3 regions of the Paenibacillus sp. AK121 genome follow, and region 1 is predicted to be linked to each of the others. Evidence: riboswitches for the same ligand, from Rfam matches in the RefSeq annotation. Region 1 holds a riboswitch; each other region holds the start of a gene.
The links. Region 1 has a riboswitch for glycine ahead of gcvT (glycine cleavage system aminomethyltransferase GcvT). Riboswitches for the same ligand answer to the same signal wherever they lie in the genome.
Positions count from the first base shown of each region.

Region 1 (3,278 bases):
GCTGTAGCCCCATCGTACATGCTGGCATTAGCTACCGCCATACCTGTCAATTCGCAAATATACGACTGGAATTCAAAAATGGCTTGCAGCTCGCCCTGGCTTACTTCCGGCTGATAGGGGGTGTAGGCTGTGTAAAATTCGGAACGTGAGGTGATGTGTTGGATAACGGATGGAATATGATGATCATAAATACCTGCACCAAGAAAGCTAGCATGTGTATCTGCATTGGCGTTGTGTCCGGCTAGCTCGGCCATGTGGCGAGTTAAGGCTCTTTCGTCGAGCCGAGAGGAAAGAGGGAGTTCCCCTTGGTATCGAATAGCCTCTGGAATGTCACTGAATAAATCATCAATGGATGATACGCCCACCACACGCAGCATTTCGGTTTGGTCTTGTTCGGTCATGGGGAGATAGCGATGCTGCTTCATAGGTTCTGGCTCCTTTCGAAAAGCAAAATTTAGATAGTAAATTAGCTAATACATAGTCTTAATTGGAAAATCCAGAATTTTATATCTGACATGATCGCTTTTTTAGAATGAAGAGGATTAAGATCAGCGTAGCCGTTTATAAAAGGGGGCTGGGACCACTTCCGCACGCAGGCGTTTACCACGAATTTCGACCTCCAGCGGTGTCGATAGGGTGCTAAAACGACTGTCCACCAGGGCCAGCCCCAGATTACGCTTCAAGGTGGGCGATTGAGTACCCGTTGTGACCTCACCGATGTGTTGACCTTCAGCGAACACCGGATAATGAGCGCGCGGGATACCGCGGTCAATCATTTCCAGCCCGATTAACTTGCGAGGAATTCCTTGTTCTTTTTGACGTTGCAGTGCTTCCCTGCCGATAAAATCTCCTTTATTTAGCTTGACGAAGAAACCTAACCCAGCCTCAAGCGGTGAAATTGTGGCAGATAACTCCTGTCCGTACAACGGTAGCCGTGCCTCGAAGCGCAGCGTATCGCGAGCACCAAGTCCAGCGGGAATCAGTCCATACGATTCACCGCAACGAAGCAAACCATCCCACACGGCGGGTGCTTCCTCAGCAGGGATATAAAATTCAAAACCGTCTTCACCGGTATATCCAGTTCGCGAGACAAGTGCTTTTGCTCCGAACAATTGCACGTTCTCATGGAATCGGAAAGATGCCAGATTCGTAATATCTGTATCTGTCACGGCTGCGGTAATACGTGCTGCTTCCGGTCCTTGTAATGCCAACAATGCTATCGCATCAGACACATTCTCCAGATGAACCGATGCTGGTACGTGGCGTATGAGCCAATCCCAATCTTTGTCGATGTTGGAGGCATTCACAACGAGCATGTAGCGCTCTGGTCCTTTGCAATATACAAGCAAGTCATCGACTACGCCTCCATCGGGGTAACACAGGAGTGAATATTGTGCTTGGCCCGGTTCCAACTGGCTGACATCATTTGTGGTTACCTGTTGCAAAAAAGCCTCAGCTTCTTTGCCTTCAACCAAGAACTCGCCCATATGCGATACATCGAATAAACCTGCACGTTGTCGGACGGCCTCATGCTCCTTTTGAATGCCGCTAAACTGAACGGGGAGTTCCCACCCGCCAAAGTCAATACAACGAACCCCGGGCTGCGTCCCGTAGGACGAATATAGTGGTGTTCTTCGCAAATTAGACATTTTTCCACTCCTATCCAGTGTAATCGGCTAAACAAAAAAGACAGGCTAAAAGAAACGTATAGACGGCAGTCCATACTCTTCTTTCAGCTCTGTCCTTGATACCAGAAAGTTACCCCGGTGTGAACCAGGTTTCCCCTTGGGTGATCCGCTCTTTTCACGGATGCTCTCCAGAGATGCGTCCGGCAGAGGTCCTTTTGCCTGAGAGATTCACCTGCAATGCAAGTTTACTCCTTCGGCGCTACCTTTTGGATCAACGGTATGTTAACCGGCTTTGCAGATAACAACTTGATCCGATTCGCGTGCCCAACTGTCTCACAAACGACAACAGCGATGCGAATATTTTTGGTAGTCTCTCCCTCCGCGTTCATCCGCGTTTGCAGTTGTCGAGGTATTTTCAAAGCAATTACTATAACCCATTAATACGCAAATCCATTCAAAATGTCAATAAAAATGTCATATAAAACAATATGGAAAACATTTATTGTATAAATAAGGATATGTAAGCGTTTGTTACAAGTTATCATTTTTTTATAGACTGCGCTATATGAGTTGGTATGGAGTAGTTTTGTTAGTATTATTGACATGGGTGTTCTTGTTGTCATAATCTTAACTTGTCTAATACAGGTGATCAAAAGCATTTTATTCATGTGGAAGTGAGGCGAAGCAGGATGAGTGAAGTGAAACAGCAACTTTGGTATACAGACGAACATGAGTGGGTTCAGCGCACAGTGGATGGGACGTTGCGGATCGGCATTACAGACTTTGCACAGCATCAATTGGGTGATATTGTTTTTGTGGAATTACCTGGGGCGGGAACAACGATTGGACAGGGGACGGAGATTGGTACAATTGAATCGGTGAAGACCGTATCCGATCTTTTTGCTCCGGTGACGGGAACCGTTTTGAAAGTAAATGAAGCTCTGGAAAGTACACCTGAGTTGGTGAATGAATCACCCTATGAAGAGGGGTGGATGATCGAAGTAGAGATGAGCAATGATGTCGAGGAAGCTCTGGGCAAGTTGCTGTCTGCGGAGCAGTACGAGCAGTTGATTTCGGATGAGCAATAATGAGCAATACAGCATGAAATAATAGCGCTTTATTTCTGATTTTTTATATGGATATTGAATTAAATAAGAGCATCGTTAGTCCGCTCAGTTTTTGTATAAAATAGTCGCTATGACCTGACATAGCGGCTATTTTTTGTTGTCTTTTAGAAGACGTATTTACGTTGTTTGCTCAGACTTAGAAGAGAGCATCACTATAAAATTGTGTAGATTTACAACAGTGTTTTTTCGACTAATTTCTATTGTTATCGGCCATATTAAGAAGAATTATGCAGGTATAATGCCTTGTCGTTACTTTAAATTTAAATGTTGTCATCAACGTTCATGACGAAAGTACGTTTTCATTTCGTTGATGAAGATAGCGCTGTCATTTAGTATGAATTTTAAGAAAAGGTAGTGATGCTATTTACTCACAAGGAGGATATGAATATGAGCACAGTGGACACAAAGTCCAGTTCAAACGGTGGCGCTCGTGTCGCCGTACAGCGTTTTGGCCGCTTTCTCAGCGGTATGGTTATGCCCAATATGGGAGCCTTTATCGCATGGGGATTAATTACGGCCCTTT
Region 1 is NZ_JAHPJM010000001.1:89,526-92,803, forward strand. It holds gene gcvPA (aminomethyl-transferring glycine dehydrogenase subunit GcvPA) at 1-425, opposite strand, end outside; gene gcvT (glycine cleavage system aminomethyltransferase GcvT) at 549-1,649, opposite strand; glycine riboswitch at 1,729-1,825, opposite strand; glycine riboswitch at 1,828-1,928, opposite strand; gene gcvH (glycine cleavage system protein GcvH) at 2,318-2,716, shown strand; gene KSP24_RS00405 (PTS mannitol transporter subunit IIBC) at 3,143-3,278, shown strand, end outside.

Region 2 (3,278 bases), on a different contig from region 1:
TCCAGCGCAGACATGATAGCCTATGTACCTAAGGCAGAACGTAAAAACGATCATGCTATAGAAATTTCGTCTGAACGACTGGAGGACATCTTGGCAGGGAAGGTAAACGCCCGTTTTCCAAAGCGTGAAGGAGTGGACTTCTACCACCGCTACAAAGAAGATATTGCTTTGTTTGCAGAAATGGGCTTTAAAGTATTCCGGATGTCCATCCACTGGTCGCGGATTTTCCCGAATGGATATGATGCCGAGCCGAATGAAGCAGGATTGCAATTTTACGACAATGTATTCGATGAGCTGCGCAAGTATGGTATTGAGCCGTTGGTAACATTGTCACATTATGAAACACCGCTAGGTCTGACACAGAAGTATAATGGCTGGTTGGGACGCGAAGTCGTAGATCATTACGTAAAATATGCCGAAACGGTATTTACACGCTATAAGGATAAAGTAAAATACTGGCTGACCTTTAACGAAATCAATGTCATGACTATGAGTCCGTTTACTGGCGGCGGTGTGGTTATTGACCGTGTAGAAAACAAGCAACAAGCGATATATCAAGCATTGCACCATCAATTTGTAGCAAGTGCACTGGCGACCAAACGGGGACATGAGATCATTCCGGATGCTCAGATCGGCTGTATGCTGGCTCGCATTGAAAGCTACCCACATACGTGTAACCCAGAGGATATTCTGAAAGCACAGCATGAAAATCAAATGAATCTGTTCTTTACGGATGTGCATGCTCGTGGGGAGTATCCCAACTATATGAACCGCTATTTTGAAGAAAATAATATTGTGATCCAGACAGAACCCGGCGATGCTGAAATTTTGAAAAATAATACGGTTGATTTTATCTCATTTAGCTACTACATGACCTTGGCCGTATCGGCAGGTCCAGAAGGAGAAAAGGCAGCAGGGAACCTGATTGGCGGTGTGAAAAATCCGTATTTGCAGTCCTCCGATTGGGGATGGCAGATTGATCCGATCGGCCTGCGTGTTACACTAAATACGTTTTATGACCGTTACCAAAAGCCGCTGTTCATCGTGGAAAATGGCCTGGGTGCGTACGATAAGGTAGAAGAGGACGGCTCTGTGCATGACACGTATCGCATTGATTACTTGCGTCAGCATATTGCCCAAATGAAGGAAGCCATTGCTGACGGTATTGATCTGATTGGTTACACCAGCTGGGGTCCTATCGACCTTGTGAGCATGTCTACTTCCGAAATGTCCAAGCGCTACGGATTTATTTACGTTGATCTGGATGATGACGGTAACGGAACGCTCCAACGCTCCAAAAAGGACTCATTTAACTGGTATAAAAATGTGATAGCAACCAATGGTGAAGAATTGTAATTCTATATCGTTTTGGCGGGTACAGCAGAGAAAATCCTTAGGATGCAATCTGCTGTACCCGCTTTTTGTATAGACACCCTATTGATTTGTCAGAGGGCTTCACAAATTTTTCACTTGTAATACGCTGAAAGTTTTCTGTATAATAAATAAAAATTTCATATGTCTGGTTGATGTTTGCGGGAGATGGAACGAAAGTTCCGACCGAAGGGGCAAAACTCTCAGGTGCTTAAGCTGATTTACAGCAACAAGCAGGGACCGTAAACGGACAGAACTCTGGAGAGACCCTTAATTGGGCGCCGAAGGTGCACCGCAGATTATCATCTGCTTAAACTCTCAGGCAAAAGGACAGAGACGCGAATAACCTGTGACAGGGAATACTCTAGGCTTTTTAGAGATAAAATCCTGTACAAATTGGTTTATTTTTCGTGCCTTTAACCTCTCCAGGAGTCGAATCAACGGATTTGACTCTTTTTTGTTTTTTAATATGCTGGAGGAGCGGGTTGAAATGAATTTGGTACATTTATTAGAAACAATTGACAGTTGGATGTGGGGAGCGCCGCTTCTAATTCTCGTCATGGGCACTGGGTTGTGGCTAACGATCCGTCTGAAGATGCTTCAGATTATTCGATTGCCCTTAGCGCTCAAGCTAATTGGTAAAGCGCCGGACGAAGGCAGCGGGGATGTCAGTAGCTTTGGAGCATTGAGTACGGCACTCGCAGCTACTGTAGGTACGGGAAGTATCGTCGGTGTCGCAACAGCGATCAAACTGGGTGGGCCCGGTTCATTATTCTGGATGCTGGTTGCAGCTTTTTTCGGGATGGCAACCAAATATGCGGAAGGGTTATTATCCGTTAAATACCGTGTTAAAGACCGGAACGGACAATTTTCGGGTGGACCGATGTATTATATTGAAAACGGGCTTGGCCGCCGTTTCAAGCCGCTGGCGATGTTGTTTGCCTTTTCTGGTATTCTTGTAGCACTATTTGGAATCGGTACTTTTCCGCAAGTAAAGGCTATCGTTTCTTCTACGGAAAGTAGCTTTGGCGTGCCAACAGTAGTTACAGCAATCATTATTTCCGTATTGACGGCTGTTGTTACGATTGGAGGACTCAAAAGTATCGCCAAGGTATCCACAAAGATTGTTCCATTCATGTCGGGGCTCTATATCGTGGTTTGTTTAATCGTACTCATTAAGTTTGCAGGAGAGCTTCCTCATGCGATCGCACTAGTATTACAAGGGGCTTTCTCGACAACATCTGCGACGGGTGGATTTGCCGGAGCCACGATTATGCTGGCAATGCGAAGCGGAGTTGCCAGAGGGATCTTTGCAAATGAAGCTGGTTTGGGAAGTGCGCCAATCGCAGCAGCAGCAGCTAAGACGAAATGGCCCGCAGAACAAGGGCTAATATCCATGACGGGCGTTTTTATCGATACGATGATTATTTGTAATTTGACAGGATTTACATTGCTGGTTACGGGAATATGGAGTGGAAATGATGATGGAGGTCTGATGACTCAGCATGCGTTTTCCAGTGCCTTTCCGGCTGGAGCAGAGCTCGTGACGATTAGCCTTATTTTATTTGCGTTCACAACGATACTTGGCTGGAACTACTACGGGGAACGCTGTGTTGAATATTTGCTTGGGGTCAAGTGGATTAAACCATACCGTTATCTGTTCATCATACTGGTTGCCGGAGGCGCGTTCATCAAGCTCGATGCCATCTGGCTGCTGGCAGATATTTTTAACGCAATGATGGCTTTTCCGAACCTGATTGCATTGCTCGGCTTGTCGGGAATTGTCGTTGCCGAAACTCGCACCTATATGAACTCTTTGTATCCTAATAAGAAAAAGGGCATTCTTGCAGGTGCCAATGTAGGGGCGGCTATCCAAGTAGAAGAAAAAGGACAAACGATCAATTCAT
Region 2 is NZ_JAHPJM010000006.1:69,744-73,021, reverse strand. It holds gene KSP24_RS12765 (glycoside hydrolase family 1 protein) at 1-1,356, shown strand, start outside; glycine riboswitch at 1,524-1,608, shown strand; glycine riboswitch at 1,620-1,715, shown strand; gene KSP24_RS12760 (alanine/glycine:cation symporter family protein) at 1,862-3,278, shown strand, end outside.
Region 2: it holds a riboswitch for glycine, as region 1 does, so the genes downstream of both, KSP24_RS12760 (alanine/glycine:cation symporter family protein) here and gcvT (glycine cleavage system aminomethyltransferase GcvT) in region 1, are expected to answer to the same signal.

Region 3 (3,278 bases), on a different contig from region 1:
CGCTTAAATATCTGCAAACGGACGAAGTCGCCTTGACTTTGAAGGCAGGGCAGCTGGCTAAGGTTACGGCTACAGCCACGTATAAGGATGAGTCGGAGAAGGATGTTTCCAAGCCGGCTGTCTGGTCCTCATCCAGAATTATCGTTGCGACCGTCAAAGACGGTAACATTAAAGCACAGGGTAAGGGCAAAGCTGTAATTACAGTAAAATATGCTGGTAAAATGACGAAGGTACAGGTAACCGTTCAGTAATCTGTAACCGACTGAAAAGAAAAAGAGCAAGCATACGTCTAGGGACGGCATGCTTGCTCTTTTCTTTATAAGGGCGAATTCTCTTTCCCTAGGATAATGTGTAGGAGAGATAGTCGCCTTGTTTTATAGAGGAAAAGCAATTGGTTTAAAGCTTAGAAACTATGGCTTATCCTTTTTGACCGATGTGTTGCGAGTAAGGGATTCGGTCAAACGCTTGCCGGTCGGTGTCTGGGCCAAGCCGCCTTTGGCGGTCTCGCGGTGCTTTGACGGCATTGCGCTGCCGACTTCAAGCATCACGTCAATGACTTCGTCAGACGGAATGGCGCTGCGCACACCCGCCAAAGCCATATCCGCTGCGGCAAGTGCGGTCACGGCTCCCAGCCCGTTGCGCACGATACACGGAATCTCGACGAGTCCGGCGACGGGGTCGCATATCAGACCGAGCGTGTTCTTGAGCGCTAGGCCTACGGCGTGAACGGCCTGCTCAGGTGTGCCACCGCGTAGCTCGACCATAGCGCCAGCGGCCATCCCGATGGCTGAACCAATCTCAGCCTGACAGCCTCCCTCCGCGCCGGAAATGAAGGAATTGTTGGCGATGACGTAGCCAATGGCTCCGGCTGCGAACAAGCCGTGCACCATATGCTCATCATCCCAGCCGAACCGCTCCTGCGCACTAATGAACACACCGGGGATGACTCCGCATGAACCTGCAGTGGGCGTGGCGACAATGCGCCCCATGGACGCATTAACCTCCGACACGGAGAGCGCATAAGCCATGGCGAGCGCGGAGGCATCGCCGGAGCAGGTTTCCCCTGTCCGCAGATATTCGGCTAAGCGCTTGCCGTCGCCGCCCGTTAATCCACTGCGGGATACGGTGTCTTGCGTCTGACCGCGATGAACAGCCTCTTTCATGACTTCATAATAATCAGACATTTGGCGGAAAATTTCTTCTTCCGTTGAATTCGTCTCTTGTACCTGCTCTTGAATCATCAGGCGGCCAATCGTGGTGGATTCCTCAGCGCATATAGCGCTGATTTCATGCAGATGGCTAAATCGCATCAGATTCAGCTCCTTTTTTCAAATTAATCATTTTAATTTCGTACATATGTGGTAAGGATTGTAGTTTTGCGATTAATTCAGCCGTAGGAAGACTGTCCGTTTCGATGGCTGTAAGTGCTTCTCCATCCCGGCCTTTGCGATCCACGTGCATATAGGCAATGTTAATGTCAGCGGCGCCGAGCGCTGAAGTCACCGCACCTAATGTACCGGGCTTATCCGAGTGAAGAAGCACCAACGTAGACAGCTCCCCGGTCAGGTTAACTCGGAATTCATTGAGCTGCTGGACATGGATGCTGCCACCGCCGATGGAGGAACCCAGCAGTGTACGCTGATCCTCACCCTTCCACAGCTCAAAACGGACGGTGTTCGGATGGGGGGCGGGTAGTCCGCTGACGGCAAATTCCACGATCATCCCGGCCTGCTCCGCCCATTGCTCGGCATCTGGAATTCGGTGGTCGTCTGTATCGTAATTGAGCAGTCCTGCGATGAGCGCCAGGTCTGTACCGTGTCCTTTGTATGTGTCGGCGAAGGAGCCGTACAGTGTCATGCGGGCACGGTCAGGCTGCGTCCCGAGCCAGTGACGGGCAACGCGTGCAAGCCGCACCGCGCCTGCAGTGTGTGAACTGGAAGGTCCGGTCATGGCCGGACCGATAATGGAAAATACATCTTTGAAACGCATGGTGTGGCCCCCTGTATGTTCTATTACCATAGTATATGGTATTTCCGCGTTTTTGCGCGGCTATGACGGTTCCTAATGCTGACGTACAATGTGAGCGCAAAAAAGGACAGGATAAGGAAGTTTCCCTTATCTCTGTCCTCGTTACCTGAGAGTTTCGTACGGTGTCCTTACCGCCTTACCCCTTGGGTGGCTTGCGCTCTCTCCAGAGTTGCGTCAGATGACGATACATGGACCTGAGAGATTATCCGCCAGCCGGGTGTTGGCGTCTTGCTCCTTCGGTGCCGCCAGCGTGTAAGCCCCTGGACAGACTCTCCCGTCATCTTCATTCGCGTATACCGTTCTACATATCTTTCTTAGCGTAATGTATGCCGTGCTCGGTGTCAATCGCAGGGTTCATTTTTTACATAAACAAGCGAGTTTCCGATAAAAGAGATTAAAATTTACATAATTATGGATGAAATCAGGAAGGAATTAGAAGATAGACAGCTAATCTGATAGAGGACAAGTACATTTATGGAATTATAGGAGGGATATTGACGTATGGTAAAAGGCTTGCGGTTCACAGGTTCACGCTTGAAAGGGGTGCTGCATCTGGCAGCGATCGTATCGCTGCTGATCGGGATCTTCGTTCCATTCGGTCAGGTCAAAGCGGAGGGAGCACTGACAGTAGCCGAGGCACTTCAGCGCCAAGGCAGTGGAGGCACAGTGACGGTGGAAGGTTACATCGTCGGACATGCTACCGGATCGAAAACGGCTAATTTTTCTTCTCCGTTTGCGAATGATTTTAACGTACTGATTGCCGACCAGGCCAATGAACGTAGCACGTCTAATCTATTGGATGTACAGCTGACATCAGCGTACAGAGGGCAATTTGGGCTAACAGGCCATCCTGAGCTGATTGGCAACAAAATCCGTGTGACGGGTACACTCGGCGCCTACAATAATTTTGGTGGAGTGAAAAGCCCAAGCGCTGTTGAACTGGTGAACGGAAGCGAGCCGGGTGAACCAGGTGAACCTGGCGAGCCTAATCCTGGTAACCCGGGTCAACCCGGTACTACACTGCCGGATGGCAAAGGTAAAAAGGTGCTGTTCGATAATACGCACGCACAGACGGCTGGGGCAGCAGATTGGGTCATTGAAGGCGCCTTCTCCGACTTTGCCAATGGACTGCGTAATGTAGGTTTTACAGTGGACCAACTGAACCGTCCCATTCCTTTTACTTATGGAGAACAGGCCATAACCTATGATAAGCTGCGCCAATATGATGTGTTCATCATCGGTGAAGCGAA
Region 3 is NZ_JAHPJM010000016.1:14,415-17,692, forward strand. It holds gene KSP24_RS22100 (Ig-like domain-containing protein) at 1-251, shown strand, start outside; gene sdaAA (L-serine ammonia-lyase, iron-sulfur-dependent, subunit alpha) at 411-1,310, opposite strand; gene sdaAB (L-serine ammonia-lyase, iron-sulfur-dependent subunit beta) at 1,300-1,989, opposite strand; glycine riboswitch at 2,201-2,315, opposite strand; gene KSP24_RS22115 (DUF6359 domain-containing protein) at 2,530-3,278, shown strand, end outside.
Region 3: it holds a riboswitch for glycine, as region 1 does, so the genes downstream of both, sdaAB (L-serine ammonia-lyase, iron-sulfur-dependent subunit beta) here and gcvT (glycine cleavage system aminomethyltransferase GcvT) in region 1, are expected to answer to the same signal.